Regions from separate parts of the Corynebacterium ciconiae DSM 44920 genome, predicted to be linked through region 2. Evidence: predicted binding sites of a transcription regulator. Region 2 holds the regulator's gene; each other region holds the start of a gene.

What was found. The regulator LexA, encoded in region 2, represses DNA repair genes until DNA is damaged. The targets are predictions, from matches to a motif close to CGAACANNTGTTCG.
Region 1: the regulator LexA is predicted to act here: its motif matches at 2,806-2,819, upstream of CCICO_RS09615 (HNH endonuclease signature motif containing protein).
Region 3: the regulator LexA is predicted to act here: its motif matches at 3,972-3,985, upstream of CCICO_RS03615 (SAV_6107 family HEPN domain-containing protein).

What each region holds. Positions count from the first base shown of each region.
Region 1 covers NZ_CP047189.1:2,183,154-2,189,016, reverse strand. The annotation lists gene CCICO_RS09625 (iron-siderophore ABC transporter substrate-binding protein) at 1-487, shown strand, start outside; gene CCICO_RS09620 (siderophore-interacting protein) at 484-1,323, opposite strand; gene CCICO_RS09615 (HNH endonuclease signature motif containing protein) at 1,404-2,729, opposite strand; gene CCICO_RS09610 (hypothetical protein) at 2,895-3,329, opposite strand; gene CCICO_RS09605 (lipase family alpha/beta hydrolase) at 3,475-4,077, opposite strand; gene purS (phosphoribosylformylglycinamidine synthase subunit PurS) at 4,190-4,432, shown strand; gene purQ (phosphoribosylformylglycinamidine synthase subunit PurQ) at 4,433-5,104, shown strand; gene purL (phosphoribosylformylglycinamidine synthase subunit PurL) at 5,124-5,863, shown strand, end outside.
Region 2 covers NZ_CP047189.1:1,530,485-1,536,347, reverse strand. The annotation lists gene ptsP (phosphoenolpyruvate--protein phosphotransferase) at 1-703, shown strand, start outside; gene CCICO_RS06770 (carbohydrate kinase family protein) at 858-1,829, opposite strand; gene sugR (transcriptional regulator SugR) at 1,826-2,605, opposite strand; gene lexA (transcriptional repressor LexA) at 3,192-3,890, opposite strand; gene nrdR (transcriptional regulator NrdR) at 4,943-5,407, shown strand; gene hrpA (ATP-dependent RNA helicase HrpA) at 5,486-5,863, opposite strand, start outside.
Region 3 covers NZ_CP047189.1:820,095-825,957, forward strand. The annotation lists partial or broken gene CCICO_RS03595 (alpha-(1->6)-mannopyranosyltransferase A) at 1-1,085, opposite strand, end outside; gene CCICO_RS03600 (polyprenyl synthetase family protein) at 1,067-2,146, opposite strand; gene metF (methylenetetrahydrofolate reductase [NAD(P)H]) at 2,412-3,347, shown strand; gene CCICO_RS03610 (GNAT family N-acetyltransferase) at 3,344-3,865, opposite strand; gene CCICO_RS03615 (SAV_6107 family HEPN domain-containing protein) at 4,070-4,501, shown strand; gene CCICO_RS03620 (DUF3040 domain-containing protein) at 4,696-5,100, shown strand; gene mraZ (division/cell wall cluster transcriptional repressor MraZ) at 5,729-5,863, shown strand, end outside.

The DNA of each region.
Region 1 (5,863 bases), 650 kb from region 2:
GAAAGATCGTTCGGACGAACTCATCAAGGAGATCAACGACGAATTTGCGGCGGCCGAGGAGCCGAATTACAAGGACACTACCTTCAGCTTCATCTACAACACCGGGCCTGAGGCTCTAGGCGTCTTTATGCCTGACGAGCAGCGTGTGGCCGTGGTGAGGAAGCTTGGTTTGGCCGTGGATCCCGTAGTGGAGGAGCTAGAGAAAGATATCGTCGAGGGCACCGATTCTGCACCGCTGAGTCCTGAAAACTTGGACAAGCTAGACGGCTCCGATCTAATTTTCACATTCTATCGAGATGAGGAGAATCGGACCCAGATGCATGAAGACCCAGCCTATTCTCGGATCCCCGCCATTGAACGCGGATCCGAGGTGGCACCCACTGACCAGTCGCTTGTCACAGCATCGTCGATGATTAACCCATTGAGCGTGCCATGGATGCTTGATCGCTACAAGAAACTGATTGACGAGGCCATTTCCAAGGTTTAGGGCCTAGGCGAACCGTAGATCCAATAGGGGCTCCAGCGAATGTTGTGTGCTGGAAGCCCCCATTTTTCTGAGGCATGGCGTTTGACCGCTCGACTGAGTGATTGCTCGCCACAGCCCCACACGTAGCCAGGGTGGTAGGCCTCGAGTAGTGGGGTGGGCTCTACCGAGGAGCCGTACTGTACGCGGCACGACTGCAGTTGTGCGCTCCATCGTTCCACCAACCCTGGCTCTAGATCATCGGGGTCTTCCGTGAGCACGAGCACCGAGACGTGTTCCAAGCTTTCTGGCGCTGTGTACTCAAGAAACTCAAGGATCGCGAGAATCGAAGGTGTGGAGGATGCATCGCCGATGAGCAATTGCTCGGGATGGGCGTGACACCACAGCCCTTGGGCGCTAAAGTATCCGACTGCCGCGCCGGGCTGAACGCTCAACGCCCAGCGCAGTCCGGGGCCGATGCCTTCGGTGTTGGGGTCGGTAACGCCGTGGGTGGCGATGTCGACGGTGATGGTCCCAGCGGTGGGGTCGAGCTTCCTAACGGTGTACCACCGCAGCGCTGGTCGCTGCTCCTCAGGTAGGTAGCAGGTGTGCTGGCGAATATTACCTCCGTTATAGGGCTCGAGCGGTTCGTAGTTGGTGCCCGGTGGGGGCATGAAAAGTCCGAAGTACTCATCGGGCCCTGTGAGGCGAAAATGGTGGAACTCCTCGGCCGCCAGCGTGATCCTGAGTAGTCGCGGGGCGATCCACTCGCGGCTCGCCACCTCAGCGGTGATGATCTGAGGATCGTTACGCCGAGGGGCTTTGGGCAGTGTCAGGCTTTGGTAGGGGCTGTTCAACATACATCCTTTCCTTGACTTAAGGCGAGGATAGCCTAATCTATGTTCCTGTGTGGTCGCTATTCAGTTCTCTCTGTTCGGCTCTAGAAGGGGGCCGGCTCGTTGCGGTCTTCTGGGGTGGTGCCGGTGGCGGCCATGACGCGCTCATTCTTTTGCCGCTTGACCCTCTTTCGGCGGGTCATCCGGTTGTCTAGGCTGACGCGCCGCATCTTGGAGGACACCCCCTCTGCGACCGAGCGGGAAATCTCGCCGGTCTTGGAGCGCCACGTGGTGGTGCCCTGCGGGTCGACCGTGACGGTGTACTCGCCAAGGGTCTTCATGTTGTGGTGCCGCTTGCACAGCGGCTGGAGGTTCCAGGTGGCCGTTAGGTCACCCTCGTGCCATTCGGCGATGTGGTCGATCTCGCAGCGGTTGGCGGGGACCGGGCAGCCGGGGTGGTTGCAACATCCGTAGCGGGCGATCACCTCGTGGCGCTGCGCCTCGGTGGGGGCGTATCCGGGCTTTTCTGAGTCGGACAGTAGCTGAAGGTGGGTGATCCAGCTGAGGACCTCGTCTGTGGCGAGATCCCCGAGCCAGCCGGTGGTCGGGGTCCAAGCGCCTTTGTTGAACCAGTCGCCGTAGACGTGCATGACCACGTCGAGGTCGATGCTATTGAGGATTAGGCCCACGAACCCGTCCGCGCGGGTGCGCCCATCGCGGGCGGCTGCCGAGATGGCCTCGGCTACCAGCATGCCGCGGTGAGCGTTGAGGTTAGCGGTGATGGTGTAGGTATTTGTCAGCGGGTTGTGCTGGAGGTCCACCCACTCGTGCTCCTCGCGCTGGGGGTCGGGCTGATCGGTTTCGGCGGCCGGTGGGTCAATCATCCGGAGGATCTCGGCAATGCGGGAGCGTAGCCAGTAGGGGCCTTTGAGCGCCTGGCGGTCGACTCGGGGGAGTATTCGATCGAGGAAGCGCACTTCGAACTCGGCGGTGAACTCATCCTGCATGGCCTCCACCGCGTAGGTGAAGGCCCACAGGTGAGCCTCGTTAAACACCGGCCTGAGATTGAGGAAGGCCGCTATCAGTGGGAAGCGGAGCAGCGCCTGAGCGAGGTCAAGGTGCTTCAGAATGTAGCCATCGGTACAGCTATAGCGTTTGGCCATGTAGGAGCAGAAGGCGTCGTAATGCTCCTGCTGCTCCTCGTATTGGCGGAAAAGGTGCAGTGCGAAGCGGATGCGCCGAGCATTCTCCGCTAGGGGGTCGAACTCGCTGAGGGTGAGCTCCGAACTCAGCGGGGAGTCGGGCTCCCAGTGGCGCTCGTGGCAGAAGCGGAGTGACTCATCGTGTATTCGCCGCTTGACCGAGGAGTAGCCGAAGAAACCCTGGTAGTGGTGATCGTCGGGAAAGGGGAAAGCCTGGGGATCTATCATGAGTGTCCTTATGTTCGGGTGGTTGTTTTGTTGGGCTTAGTATGCCACCGACGCGGGACACTGTCTAGGGCTGAATAGAACATAGGTTCGATAGAGCAAGTTCTGCACATTCCTAATCGAACCAGCACGTAAGCATCGCAAGCCTCTCAGGTAGGTTCGAACACCTCAGTCATACTGCACATTCTCCGTTGTGGAGCTGAGAACCCAGAGCACCAGCCGCTGCAGCTCAAAGGGGCAGGGAAGTGTGTGGTTGTCAGAGTCCGGAAGGAGCTGCCACAGCAGGGTGAGATCCACCTCTACCGCGGTGGCGGCGTCGAGCGTGCCGACGCTACGTTGCACAATTTCATAGTGCATCGCCGAGAAGATGGGCCGCGCCTGTAGGAATGCAGCAAGTAGAGGCAGCTGGCGCAGGCAGACGCCGTCGGTAACGAGCGCCCGGTGGGCGGCGCGGTGGCGGACGCGGGCGTCAATGTCGCTCTCCACGTCAAAGCGCAGGATGGGGTCGTTTGCCAGCTCTAGTACGAGTGGGCATAGCGGGTGGGAGGAGTAGCTTTCGCGCAGCTCGGTAGGTATGCAGCGGACGCTAAGGGTGGATCCCATGGCGGTCTCCTAAGGTTGAGGGAATACGGCGACTCCACATACTTTCCCTCACCAATTAATTGGGTGCGGTCTAGCATTGCACATTTGGGAGTGCATCGATAGCCGCCAATACTCGGCCGCCAATGCTCAACCGCCGGGCCGTCCCTCACTCCTCCTCCAACGCCGCGCACACGGTCTCCACCTCGTCGGGAATCCGAGCGTGATGCACGCCAGAGAGCTCAATGACTCGGCCGAGCCGTGAGGAGTATTCCGGAACGGACGTGTCGTGGCTGCTGATTATGGACACAATGTCTACCCCCTCGGGCACGACTGGTGCGAAGGGCTGCATGATATCGGTGAAACTGCGCCCCAAGAGGCGAGAGATGAGCATCTGGCTGAGTGCCGAGTGGGGTGGCACTCCGCGCCAACAGGCTCCAAGCCCGATGATGCGTCCGATGCGTCCCTGGAGTTCGGGGCAGTCGGCGGCGAGGAGCCCCACCAGCCCGCCAAGGGAATGCCCGATGATGTCGAGGTGCGAGTTGGCGTCGATAAGCATGGAACGCACCTCGGCGACACAGTCGTTGAGGGGTGCGGTGCCGCGGCGACCATACTCGGGGGCGATGACGCGTCGGCCTCGTGCATCGAGTTCTGTGGCGAGTTCTGCGAAGTTGCCGGGCGAGCTGAGTGTGCCGTGGAGCAGAACCACGAGCCGGCCGGAACTGTGCAGTTCAGGGAGTCGGCCGCGCCGCGGGATCACATGTCGAAGCATGCCTTAAGCATGTGGCCTCACCCCCGCTGCGGGCAAATGAGATGGGAATGTCCTGTGAAAGCGTTAAGCTGGGTGGGCCTAGAATCCATGCGTGATAAGGGAGCAAAAACTTATGGCTCGTGTAGTTGTGAACGTGATGCCCAAGACGGAAATTCTCGATCCCCAAGGTCAGGCTGTGGTGCGTGCGCTCGGCCGGCTGGGTGTTGAGGGCGTGAACGATGTGCGTCAGGGTAAGCGTTTCGTGCTAGACGTTGAAGACACCGTCACCCCGGAGGATCTGGAGAAGGTGGCCGAGAAGCTGCTGGCGAACACCGTGATCGAGGACTTCGAGGTCCTCGGCGTTGAGGTGGTGTAAGTGAGCGCGAAGATTGGTGTCATTACCTTCCCAGGCACGCTCGATGATGTCGACGCCTCCCGTGCGGTGCGTCTCGCTGGCGCGGAGGCGGTGAGCCTGTGGCATAAAGATACGGATCTCCATGGGGTGGATGCCGTGGTGGTGCCGGGCGGTTTCTCCTATGGGGACTATCTGCGCTCCGGTGCGATTTCTGCGCTGGCGCCGGTGATGGAATCGGTGATCGAGGCAGCCACGAAGGGCATGCCGGTGCTGGGGATCTGTAATGGTTTCCAGATTTTGACAGAAGCAGGTCTGCTTCCTGGGGCGCTCACCAGGAACCAAGGCCTGCATTTTCATTGTGTCGATACGTATCTCGAGGTGGCGAACGCCGACACGGCCTGGACTTCCACTCTGAGCGAGGGGCAAAAGATCCTCATCCCCGCCAAGCACGGGGAAGGCCGCTTCCAAGCCAGCGCCGAAACTATTAAGCAGCTGGAAGATACCGGGCGGGTGGTGTTTCGCTACACCGATAATTTCAACGGATCCATGAACCGCATTGCGGGCGTGTGCTCGGAGAATGGCCGCGTGGTGGGCCTGATGCCGCACCCAGAGCACGCCGTGGAAGAGCTCACTGGCCCCTCGCTCGACGGGTTGGAGCTGTTCCTTTCTGCTATCGGACGAGTCGCCGCCTAGGACAAGGGAAGTACTATTCATGACGTTCAATGACACAGTGGCCGCCGCCACCCAGGACCCCCACGCCCCGCAGCCTTATGCGGAACTCGGCCTCAAGGATGACGAATACCAGCGCATCACCGAGATCTTGGGTCGCCGCCCCACCGACGCCGAGCTGGCGATGTACTCGGTGATGTGGTCCGAGCACTGCTCCTATAAGTCCTCCAAGGTGCATCTGCGCTACTTCGGCGAAACCACCACCGAGGAGATGGCCTCCAAGATTCTGGCCGGCATCGGCGAGAACGCTGGCGTGGTGGACATCGGCGACGGCAACGCCGTGACCTTCCGCGTGGAATCCCACAACCACCCCTCCTATGTGGAGCCCCACCAGGGCGCGGCCACGGGTGTGGGCGGCATCGTTCGCGACATTATGGCCATGGGCGCCCGCCCCATCGCGGTGATGGACCAACTGCGCTTCGGCCCCGCCGACGCCCCGGACACCCAGCGCGTCCTGCCGGGCGTGGTGGACGGCATCTCCCACTACGGCAACTGCCTCGGCCTACCGAATATCGGCGGCGAAACCGTGTTTGACCCCTCCTATGCGGGCAACCCGCTGGTCAACGCCCTGTGTGTGGGCACGCTCAAAACCGAGGATCTCAAGCTGGCCTTCGCCTCAGGTAAGGGCAACAAGGTGATGCTCTTCGGCTCCCGCACCGGCCTCGACGGCATCGGCGGGGTGTCCGTGCTCGCCTCCGACACCTTCGAGGAAGGCGCCGAGCG
Region 2 (5,863 bases):
GCGTTCGCTCGACGCCGGCTCCGACAAGCCGGTGGCCTTCGCCAACATGGCCGAGGAGGAAAACCCCGCCCTCGGTGTGCGCGGCCTGCGTATCGCGCGTGCCAACGAGGACCTGCTCACTCGCCAGCTCGACGCTATTGCCCTCGCCAGCGAGAGCCTGGGGCGCGACGACGCCGCCCCCACCTGGGTAATGGCCCCGATGGTGGCCACCGCCCGCGAGGCCAAGTGGTTTGCTGGGCTGTGCCGTGAGCGCAACCTGATCCCGGGTGCCATGATTGAGGTACCGGCCGCCGCCCTGATGGCGGACAAGCTGATGCCGCATCTGGACTTCGTGTCTATCGGTACCAATGACCTCACCCAGTACACGATGGCCGCCGACCGCATGTCTCCCCAGTTGGCCTACCTCACTGATCCTTGGCAGCCCGCCGTGCTGCGCCTGATTGAGCGCACCTGTGAGCAGGGCAAGGAGACCGACACCGCCGTAGGCGTGTGCGGTGAGGCTGCGGCCGATCCCGCGCTGGCTTGCGTGCTGACCGGTCTGGGAGTCAACTCGCTATCCGCCGCTGCTACCGCCATCGCCGGTGTGGGAGCCCAGCTGGCACGGGTTACCCTCGAGGAGTGCCAGCACGCTGCCGCCGTGGCTCTGGACTCCGCCGGCGCCACTGAGGCCAAGGGGGCAGTGCGCGAGTTGCTCGGCCTCTAAGCCTGAGCGGCACACCATGTGCCTCCAAAACCGCGCCGGCAACCTCGGAAGACGTATTTCTTGTCGAAGGTTGCCGGCGCGGTGCTATGTGTGCAGCCCAGTCTGAGCTTGGTGGGGGCTCATAGATGTGTGCGCTAGAGCCTCAGAGGCGCGCTCAGATCTGGATGATGTCAACTTGGTCGATTCGGGCGCCATCCTTGGTGGGCATGAAAGAGTGCAGGCTATCGCCCTCTGCGGCGCCGAAAGCTACCGCTAGCCGCAGTTGCTCGATGGGTGAGGCGTGGTCGCACACACCGAGTTGGAAACCAGCGACGAGACTGTCGCGCCACGGGATGGACACATAGCCAGGGGTGCCGGTATAGCACCCCAAAGCGCTCAAGGATTCGCTCAGCATGAGGCTGTGGCGGCGATCGATGCTTATGAGGAGGGTGCGAATGCCGGCATCGAGCAGGGGCTGGCAGCTACGTGCGATATCAGCAGCGCAGGTGTCCGGCTCGGAATATATGCGAGAGCGCAGCTCCTCGGCGTCGCTGCGGGCCCACGTGGCGATGTCTTCGAGGTGGCACATCACTGAATGCGGTGCAATAGTGCCCACTTGGCGCAACACAGCCTGAAGGGCGGGGCCAGTGGAGGCGATGGAAACCTTCTTGGTGGGGTGGTACAGACACAAGCTACGCAAAACATCCGAATACCAGCCGTGGGTAGCAACGATCGGCAGCGGGCCGGTCAGTAGTACCGAGCCGCGGTGTTCGGCGGCCGCCACCGTCTTATCGCGCAGCATGGCCAGCTGATGGCTATCGAGAGGCATCGGCGGGTCGCGGAATTCAGTGGTGGTCAGATCCGATTCGATCACCGCGGAGTGCATGGGAATGGGGCCCGGCACCTCGATGTAGTCGTGGGCTAATCCCATCTCATTAATCAGCCGCATATAGTGACTGATCTCTGGAGCGGGAAAGAGTGCTTGGGCAGACTGGCCCGCGAGGTATAGCGCATAAGCGACATTGGTGCCCGTGCCTCCAGCAGTGATGCTCACGTCACTGAAGTGGTTAATATCCCCAGCAACAATAGGGGAGGAGATGCGGGCGGCGCGTTGCAGGACCGGGGTGGGTGTGACGCAGAGAATCATTGGGCGCACACCACGTGGACGCCGCGCTCACGGAGATTGTCCACGAAGGTCTGGGGAGCCCCTGCATCCGTAATGAGAACATCGATATCAGTGATCGAGGCGAAGCTCACGAGATAGTCGCTACCCAGCTTGGTGGAGTCACACAACACCACTACCTTGCGGGCGTTGGTAATCATGGCGCGTTTGACTGCGGCCTCCTGGGAGTCTGCAGTGGACAGACCGTGATCGAGGGTGAGGGCATTGGTGCCGATGAACGCCACGTCTGCGCGCATCAATGCCAAAGTTCGCAGTGCAGTATCGCCCACCACGGCTTGGGTGATGGCACGCACCGATCCGCCAAGCAGCTGAACCTCATCCAAACCAGTGCTAGCCAAGTGCATGGCATGGGCGAGGCAGTTGGTCACGATCGACCAAGCGCGGGCGTTGGGATGCTCAGAGATGAGTTCACACAGAGCGGAGATCGAGGTGCCGGCGTCTAGGAACATTCCGCCGGAGCGCTCGGGCAGGAACTCCACCGCAGCCCGTGCAATAGCGGATTTGGCCCCAGAGGCGGAGCGGGAGCGGGCATCCACGCTGAACTCCGCGGTTTGGAAGCTCTGGCTAGCGACGGCACCGCCGTGAACGCGGTGGACTGTTCCCTCGGAGTCCAAGACGGCGAGATCGCGGCGAATCGTCTCAGCAGTGACACCAAACTTGGTGGCCAGTTCCGTGACATTCACGCGGCCTTCGATGGAAGTCAACGAGGCAATCTGCCTCCGGCGTTCTTCGGCGTACATCGGTGTCCACTCTCCTCAAGCTAGAACGAGCACTTCCGTATACAGCCGCACACGATCACATGAGCGGGGCCATACACAGACAAGCACCCACGGTGCAGGCCGTGCCAGCGGCACGCAGGCAGGGCATAAACGCGAGCAGCGGGCGGGGCACGGCAGGTGAAAATAAAGGTTCACAGCATGCACTATGTGGGTTTGGTATCGAATTATGTAGATCTATTTTCGCACGATCGGGCGAGAACCTAGAAGGAATCGGGCTAAGTTCCACACCGTAGTGTGGCATTGCAGTGGTTCGTGTTTGCCCATCGCCCCCGAGCGGTGAGCGATGAACACAACCATAGTGGCAGGTCGTGCCGTGATGAACTGCTGTGACGCCCAGTGGTTCGGCGTGTCAGTGCGATGGGTTGTCCGATGTTGTTACGTTGGCAACAGTGGGCGATAACGCACAGTACAAACCCCACGAATGAGGGTAAAAACCCGTTCGTGGGGTGGGAGAGTGGGTCCTGCAGGGCGCTCGAGGCGTGGACTTGAGTCCGATTATTAGCGTCGCGGGCGCCGGTGCCGATGCTGGGTGTGGGAATTGACCCGCTTAGAGCTTGCGCATCACGGAGACGACCTTGCCGAGGATTTCTGCTTCATCGCCCTTGATCCAATCAAATTCCACATTGTGCGGAACCAGCCACACGCCACTGCGATCCTTATGGAATTCCTTCACGGTGGCTTCGCCATCGATCATGGCCGCAACAAATTCCCCAATCTCAGCCACCGGCTGAGAACGCACCACGACCCAGTCGCCGTTCAGGATTCCGGCATCCTTCATGGATTCGCCGACTACTTGGAGCATGAAGAGCTCACCATCACCCACGATGTCCTGGGGTAGTGGGTAGTAGCTTTCTACGTTTTGCTCGGCCAAGATGGGCGAGCCGGCAGCTATGGAACCCACCACGGGAATGTAGGTAGTATTCGACGTGCTTTCCGGCACCTCCTCGGCCGGAGTGGGTTGCTGGTTCTGCTTGGGCTTGGGGCCTGGGCGTTTGGCTGATTCCGGCAAGTGGCGCACATCAACTGCTCGAGGCTTATTAGGATCGCGCCGCAAAAAGCCTTTCTTTTCCAACTCTTTGAGCTGGTAGGCCACAGAAGAGGTGGATTGCAGCCCTGCGGCATCGCCGATCTCACGGATGCTCGGTGGGTAGCCGCGCAGCATCACGGCATCTCGGATCACATCGAGGATGCGGCGCTGGCGATCGGACAGTGAGCTGTAATCGGATTCGGAGGGGGTGCGGGCCATGGAGAGTCCTTTTCGTTCAGTTAACTAGCGCGGATATAGATATAGCGAGGATGAATTGCGGTATGGGCGCCGCACGGTGGGGGCGTGCGGTTTAGCTGCCACGTGAGCATCCGTCGACGCCGGCAGCCGTGGCGCAAACCGAAAGGAACGTGCGGTGTTCGAACGCGTCCAATCGAACATTTTTCTCTTCAAATGATACGGCCGTTGCTGCAGCAGGGCAAGCATCACTGGGATTACACGTGCTACTTGCGCACTTTCGAACACGCTGTCTATAGTCGAACACGTGAGCGGGTGAGTCGTTCGAACGTCCGGTTCGGCCCATATAGTCGCTCACGTTGATAGCCCAAGAATGGCGAAAGGAAAACTCATGACTATCTCTCTGAATCCCGTATCTGCACCTCGTGGCGCCCGCCGTGCTCAGGAATGTGCACCTTATTCTTCTCCCCTCGTGGTGCCGCCAGCGGCAACGTGGGGTGGGGCGCAGCGGCGAGAGCTATCCCAGGATGTTTCTGGTGTTCGAACGCTGGCGGATGCTGATAGAACACCCCGGCGATGCAAGGGGATAGGCGGTGATGCGCGAGCATGCGAAGCCTACAGGACAGGCGAGGGGCCGCGTGCCTCGGTTGTTCGTTCGAACGCAGCCCCGTACTCGTTAAGCGAGGGTGTAACGGGGATGAACCCGCGCGGGCAGTGGCGGACGGCCGTGAAGCAGGCTGTGCTCTCAGCATGTGTGGGGGTGCTGTTGGCGGGCGGTTTCCACGCCGCTATGAGTGCCCAAGAGGAGCAGATGCCCCACACTCCGCCGACCCTGATCACGCACACCGCCAGCGTAAAATAAGTTCCTCGTCCGAGGTGGTTGCCATATGGGTGATACAGCGGCGGGCTTTACCTAGGCACGGTGCACCGACATCGGCGATGCTAGGCAAAGGGTGTGGCTGTTGCTTCGTTAGACTTAAACGCTGGACCGCGTTGAGCACTAGGTCGTGAGAAACCGCGGCGGTGTCGGCGTCGGCCGGCACCTGATCGCACTGGATATGTGAGGAATCAGCACGATGCACTGTCCCTTTTGTCAAAATCAACACTCACGAGTGATTGACTCGCGCGTGATCGACGCCGGTTCGGCCATTCGGCGCCGCCGCGAATGCTCTGACTGTGGTGGGCGGTTTACCACGATCGAAAAGGCCATGCTGCTGGTGCTGAAACGCAATGGCGTGTCCGAACCCTTCAGCCGCGAAAAAGTGATCACCGGTGTGCGTCGTGCCTGCCAAGGCCGCGATGTCTCCGACGATGCGCTCAAGCGCCTCGCCCAAGAGGTGGAGGAGAATGTGCGCAGTCACGGCAGCTCGCAAGTCAACGCCAACGATATCGGTCTAGCCATTCTCGAACCGTTGCGCGAACTGGACGAGGTCGCCTATCTCCGCTTTGCTTCCGTTTATCGTTCCTTTACCAGTGCTGACGACTTTGAAGCGGAGATCCGGAAGATGCGCCGCTCTGCGAAGAAATCCGACACGTTCTAGGCGAGTGCCCCTAGAGGCCGGCGTAGGTGCCTTTTGTCCTCTAGGGACGCGGCAGCGAGACTGTTGCGGCAGTGAATGCTAGCGCAGGCGGGCGATGGCTTTCTCAATGCGCTTGGCAGACACCGGCCCCGAGGTGCCGAGGCGCTGGGCGAAGAGTGAGACTCGTAATTCCTGAATCATCCACCGGATGTCTTTAACCTCGCGGGTGCGGGCGCGTGAGTCCGGCAAGGTAGAGAGCTTGTCGGAAAGGGTTTCCTCGACGGCCTCCACCTCGTCTAAGAGGTCGAAATCTCGGTCTGGGTCTCGTTCCATGTTCTCCAAACGCACCCGCATTGCGGCAAGATAGCGGGGGAGATGACGCAAATGCTCCATGCCGTGTTTTGCCACGGCACCGTGCGGCAGCAGAAACTCCAATTGTTGTTTCATGTCGGCAATGGCGTCGCCCGTCCACTCCTC
Region 3 (5,863 bases), 710 kb from region 2:
GGGGTGATGAGATCCGCGATCAGCGAGGGCAGTGCTAGCGGGTTAATCACCTTGGAATTGCCCGAGATCTGCGAGACCCAGCCCCAGTTCGACCCAGACGCAGCGGTGATCGCGACCATGACGATCGCGAACTCCACCACCATCCACGCACCTGTTATGACAAACGCCGCTACGGAGCGGAGCGTGGCGGCGAGGGATGTGCGCCGTTCGAGGAGGGCGGCAAGGTGGCGGGAGCCCATCCACACGAGGAAGGGAAGCGCCAAGGCGGCGGTGGCCTTGAGAGAAACCGCAATCGAGATCAACGCAACGGCAGAGACAAAGCGGCGACGCAGTGCGCACAGCAGGCCGACGCTCACCAGCCCCACCATCAGGGACTCGTTGTGCATCCCGCCCACCAAGTGCAGCACCATCACGGGGTTGGCAACACCGAGCCACAGGGCAAGGGCCGGGGAGCCGCCCAGGTTGTGCGCGATCTTCGGAGTGGACCATGCGATGGCGATGAAGCCGATAATGGAGACCACTTTGTACAGCAGCACCCCCAGCGTGACATTATCGCCCACGACGCTCGTGATGCCCTCGCCGATCCACAGGTGCAGCGGCCCGTAGGGGGTGGTGGTATTGCGCCAGTCGTGGCTTACTTCCAGCAGGAAGGGGCCGGGATTAACCGCGGCACCTTGGGTATAGGGATCGAAGCCATCGCGAAGCATGGCACCTTGCATGAGATAGCTGTAGACATCGCGAGAAAGAATCGGCGCGGCCAGCAGTAGTGGTGCGACCCAGGTGATGAGACAGGTGCGAATGTCGGCGGCTTTGCGCGAGTCATCGAGCCGAGGATTCCACATCACCTGCCTGCCCAGCAGGATCCAAGCGGCCACAATGCCCATGATGCCCAGCCACACAATGGTGTTGGACACCCCGGCGCCGTGGCCGTAGCTCATAAAGTCCAGCCCGAGTGCCTCGAGCACTCCACCGCGGTTGCGAATGGCGCCGCCGCCATAGGATCCCACGATAATCAGCACAGCGGCGACGAGGCCGACCCAGCGTGCATGCGCCCACCTCATGGTCACTACATCCTCCGCGCGGTCGCGCGCTCCGCAAGCTCGCCGAGAATGCCCTCGACGCTCGGCACAGCGCTGATTGCGCTGAGTGCCTGATTCTTCAACTCCGTGATGTGTGCTTCTACCTCATCCACGGCCCCCGATTCGGCGATGATATCCGCCAACTCGCGAATCTCGGCGGGGCTATCTACGTGGCCGAGGCCTTCGCGCAAGCGTGCTGCGCGCTCAGGGGCGCGGGCATCAAGAATCTTGAGGGTGCGTGCCACCAGCACCGTGCGCTTTCCTTCTCGGAGGTCATCGCCTGCTGGCTTGCCCGTGATGGCTGGATCGCCGAAGACTCCCAACACGTCATCGCGCAGCTGGAAAGCAATGCCCACGTCGTGGCCGTATGCCCGGTAGGCGGCGATGGTGCGCTCATCGGCACCGGCAATAGCCGCCCCCAAGTGCAGAGGACGTTCGATGGTGTAGGCGGCCGTCTTATAGCGATTAACGCGCATGGGGGCCTCGACCCCCTCGACGCCCTTGGACTCAATGGTGATATCGAGGATCTGTCCGCCGATCACCTCGTGGCGCATCGCCCGCCACGGCTCGCGGATCCGGCGCAGCGCCGCGTCCGACAATCCCGAGTCCATCACCATGTCATCGGCGTAGACCAATGCCATATCGCCCACCAAGATGGCCACCGACTCGCCGAAATGACGGGCATCGCCAGAGAAACCATGCTCGCGGTGATAGGCCTCCACCCGTCGGTGCACGGTGGGGAATCCGCGCCGGGTATCCGAGGAATCAATGATGTCATCGTGGATCAAAGCGCAGGCTTGAATGAACTCCAAGGCCGACAGGGCAGTGGTGACAGCCTCGATGTTCTCGCTGCACTCGGGGGTGTGGGCCCCCATGAAGCCGGTCCAGCCAAACAACGGGCGCATGCGCTTACCGCCGCCGAGAACGAAATCCTCCAACACTGCGGTGCCGAGGTGGACGTGTTCGTCCATTGCGAGGGAGTCATGATTACGCTGCGCGCAATAGCTCACTAGATGTTCACGCACGACCGGCGGTACGGCCTGAATGGGGTCAGTGAACAGCTCCATGTGTGTCGACATCACGGTCTCTCCAGATCGATAGGGTGCGGGGGCCGGCACGGCCCCAACCGGCGGCAAGGAGGGCCTAGGTTGTATCTATGTTGACTCTAGCGTGTACCCCAGACACGCGGTGCGTGCGCCCCAGCGCGGCAGTCCGCCCGGTGGAATCCATGCGCGTCCGGTAACAGTGATTTCGCCCAAAAATGAACCGCTCTGTTCACTTTTGGGGGCAATTCACGCACAAAGCGGTTTGTCTGTGCTTTAATGCACCACCATGTCCACTACACAGCCGCAGCACCGTTCGGTTATCGACGCCATCACCGCCCCGCGCGATTCCCGCGTGGCCTTCTCGGTGGAATTTATGCCCCCGCGCGACGACGCAGCCGAGCAGCGCATGTGGGATGCGGCGAGCACCTTCCACGACCTTGGGGCGGCGTTTGCCTCGGTCACCTATGGGGCGGGCGGAACCACCCGCGAGCGCACCGGCCGCATCGCGCGCCGGCTGTCTCAACACCCCCTGACTACCTTGGTACATCTCACACTGGTGGAACACTCTGCCGCACAGCTGGAATCCATCCTGAAGGACTATGCCTCCCTGGGCTTGACGAACCTTCTGGCCCTACGCGGCGATCCACCGGGGGACCCGCTCGGGGAGTGGGTTCCCACCGAAGGTGGGCTCAACTACGCCATCGATCTCATCCGGCTCACGAAATCAATCGAGGAATGCCGCGACTTCACCATCGGTGTCGCGAGCTTCCCCGAAGGGCATTACCGCGCCGAGAACCTTGAGGCCGACACCCACTGGACTTTGGAAAAGCTTCGCGCCGGGGCTGAATTCTCCATCACGCAGATGTTCTTTGACGTCGAGCATTTTCTGCGGCTCCGTGATCGACTTGCCGCCGCGGATCCGGTGCATGGGGTGAAGCCGGTCATTCCTGGGCTGATGCCGATTACGAGCCTGCGTTCCGCGCGTCGCCAGGTCGAGCTTTCTGGCTCCTCTTTGCCCTCCTCACTTGAGCGGCGCCTGCGTTCGGCGAAGACCGATGAGCACGTTCGGGCCGTGGGTATCGAGGTAACGTCTGAAATGGCCGAGAGGCTTATCGACGAAGGTGTGGAGGATCTGCACTTCATGACGATGAACTTTGCCCGTGCCACCCAAGAGGTTTTGCACAACTTGGGCATGGCGCCCAAATGGCAGGCTGCCGCCTAGCCTGCGGCGCCGGTGTCGCGAGGCAGGTAGAGCACCGCAAAGGGGCGAGAGTCGCCGAGGAAGCGGAAATCGCGCAGGAGGTCCTCAAAGCCGAGGGAACGGTAGAGGCTAAAGGCGCGGTTATTTTCCCCGGCGGTTTCTGGGGTCGAGAGGAGAATGTGCGTGGGGGCGGCGTCGATAAGCGCTGTGATGAGGCGACGGCCGATGCCGCGGCCCTGATAGGCGGGGTCGACGTGGATCTCGGAGAGTTCGAAATAGTCGGCGAGAATATCGAGCTGGGGGCTCTGTGGCCCATAGCTCTGGCGAACACCGTGATAAACCTGATTAAACCACCACTGGGTGGTGTTGCTGCGGAATCCATAGGCCACTCCCACAACGGCACGGTCGCGCACTGCGGCGAAGGCATGAAAATCGCGATTGCGGGAGTTGTGCCTCCACGCGGAAATCCGGGAGTCGGACATGGCGGGGTCGTAGCCCATCGCGCGGATATAGATGTCCACCAAATGCGGCGCGAGCATACAAAATTCGACTGTGTTGAGCTCGCGTATTTCCTCCACGGTCATACCTACTAATCCAACCATTTTTCGCAGACGTGCGTAGGTGGAATCAGTCGAACAGTAAACTCGCACACGTGTTCGAACATATCGGATGGGGTGTCCCCTGGGCGGCCTAGTGTCACAGATGAACGTACACAGCAGACGCACATATTTAAGGAGCTAGCTATGGCCACCCCGATCGTATCTTCCACCGTTTCTCCTCTTCGTCCCCGCCCTCCGCACAAGGTTCGCCTTTTTCAGAGCGGGGTGGATAATTATGAAGCCGCTCAGCAGGCGCTGCAGGATGGCAAGCTGCTCGACGCACTCGAGTACGGCTACCGGGCGGCATTGCGCCTGGCGGGCGCGAGGGTAGCCGATAGTCCTGTGGGGAAGAGGCGGCGTCTGCCACGCTCGGCGTGGGATCAATTACGGCTAGTGGACAAGAGGGGAGCGGAGTATGCGGACCTCTTTGAAGGCTTCTCCCGGGTGCGACAGCGTGCACTTAATGGTCTTGATCGGCACATTTCTCCAGCCCGTGTTGGTACCCTGATGCGGCTGGTAGAGTCCTTTCTAGACGAAGTCGATGAGCAGCTACATCCCACCTCTACGGCAGCCTAGGCAGCTCGATCGCCTCCACCGCCCCGCGGCGCTTGTCGCACAGGGGTGGTAGTGGCTCAGTGGGGGTGGAGATATCGCGGCGAGAGTGTGGGCGGAACAATTCTCGTCGGTGGCTCGTTGTAGTAGTTTGAAGACCCCATCACCGCAGGCGCTCTGCCGATAGAGCCCAGCCACACACCCGCCCGGGAGGAACAGTGTCGCTTTCAGAGCAGGAGCAAAAGCTTCTCCGTGAGATTGAGCAGTCACTACTTGCAGATGATCCCAAGTTTGGCTCCTCGATTGAGGAGGAGTCCGGTTTCGGTGGTGGTTCGGGGGCTCTGAGCCTACGCGGAATCGCCGTTGGTGTGATCGGCCTTCTTGTCCTAGTTGGTGGTATTGCCCTGAGTCAGACCAACCTGTGGTTCATTGCACTCAGTGTCGTGGGCTTTCTCATTATGTTCGGTGCCGGGCTGTGGATGCTGCGCGGCGGCGATGATCCTACCGCTGCTCCCGCAGGGCCCAAGCTGCGCACCGTCGGCAGCTCCCGCCCCTCGGCGGCCCCAAGTCGGGATAGCAGCTCGATGGAAGATCGATTCCGACGTCGTTTCGGTGATCGCTAAACCGTAGCCCTTTCCGCTTAAGGAGCTCACACAGCTTCTACTTCAAATACTGCGCGCGCCCTCTGAGGGTGCGCGCTTTTTTCTGCGCCTTGAACCGAGCCTCGCCTGGGTTGCGGCCGTGGGGGAGGGATTGGGGCGCGCGGGGTTGTCTTTGGTCTGTCCGCAATTCCCCACTTTCTCCCACCGCGATCCCCCACTACGCCCCACCTGTGAGGGTGGGGGAGTGTGGGGCGAGGAGATATCGCAGTTGAAAAGCGGAAAGGTAGCTGTGGTGAGTGTGGGGATGGTGGGAAAAGGGCGCACTCTAGTCGTCTCCAGTGCGCCAGTGTGGCGAAAAAATCCAGCTTCTCTTGGCCCGTCTCCCACTGTCTCCCACCGAAAAATATGCCTGTGAACTGTGCATTTAGGAAAGCGAAAAAGAATTACGCGCCGCTAACTGTCAAAAGTGGGGGAAAGTGGGGTATTGTGGGGCCTAGGTCAGCCGGCCGGCCCTGATGTGGCTGCTCGGCGGGCAGGAAATTGGATATCGAAGGCATACGAGATGCGCACCTGAGTGCCGCGTTGACTACGCATCCCGCATCACTGGGTTTCGAGGTGACTGACACGCTAAAAGGAGGCCAATTAACCCATGTTTCTTGGCACCTACACCCCGAAGCTCGATGACAAGGGGCGCTTGACGCTGCCGGCAAAGTTCCGCGAGGAGCTAGCGGGCGGCCTCATGGTCACGAAAGGCCAGGACCACAGCTTGGCGGTGTATCCCCGA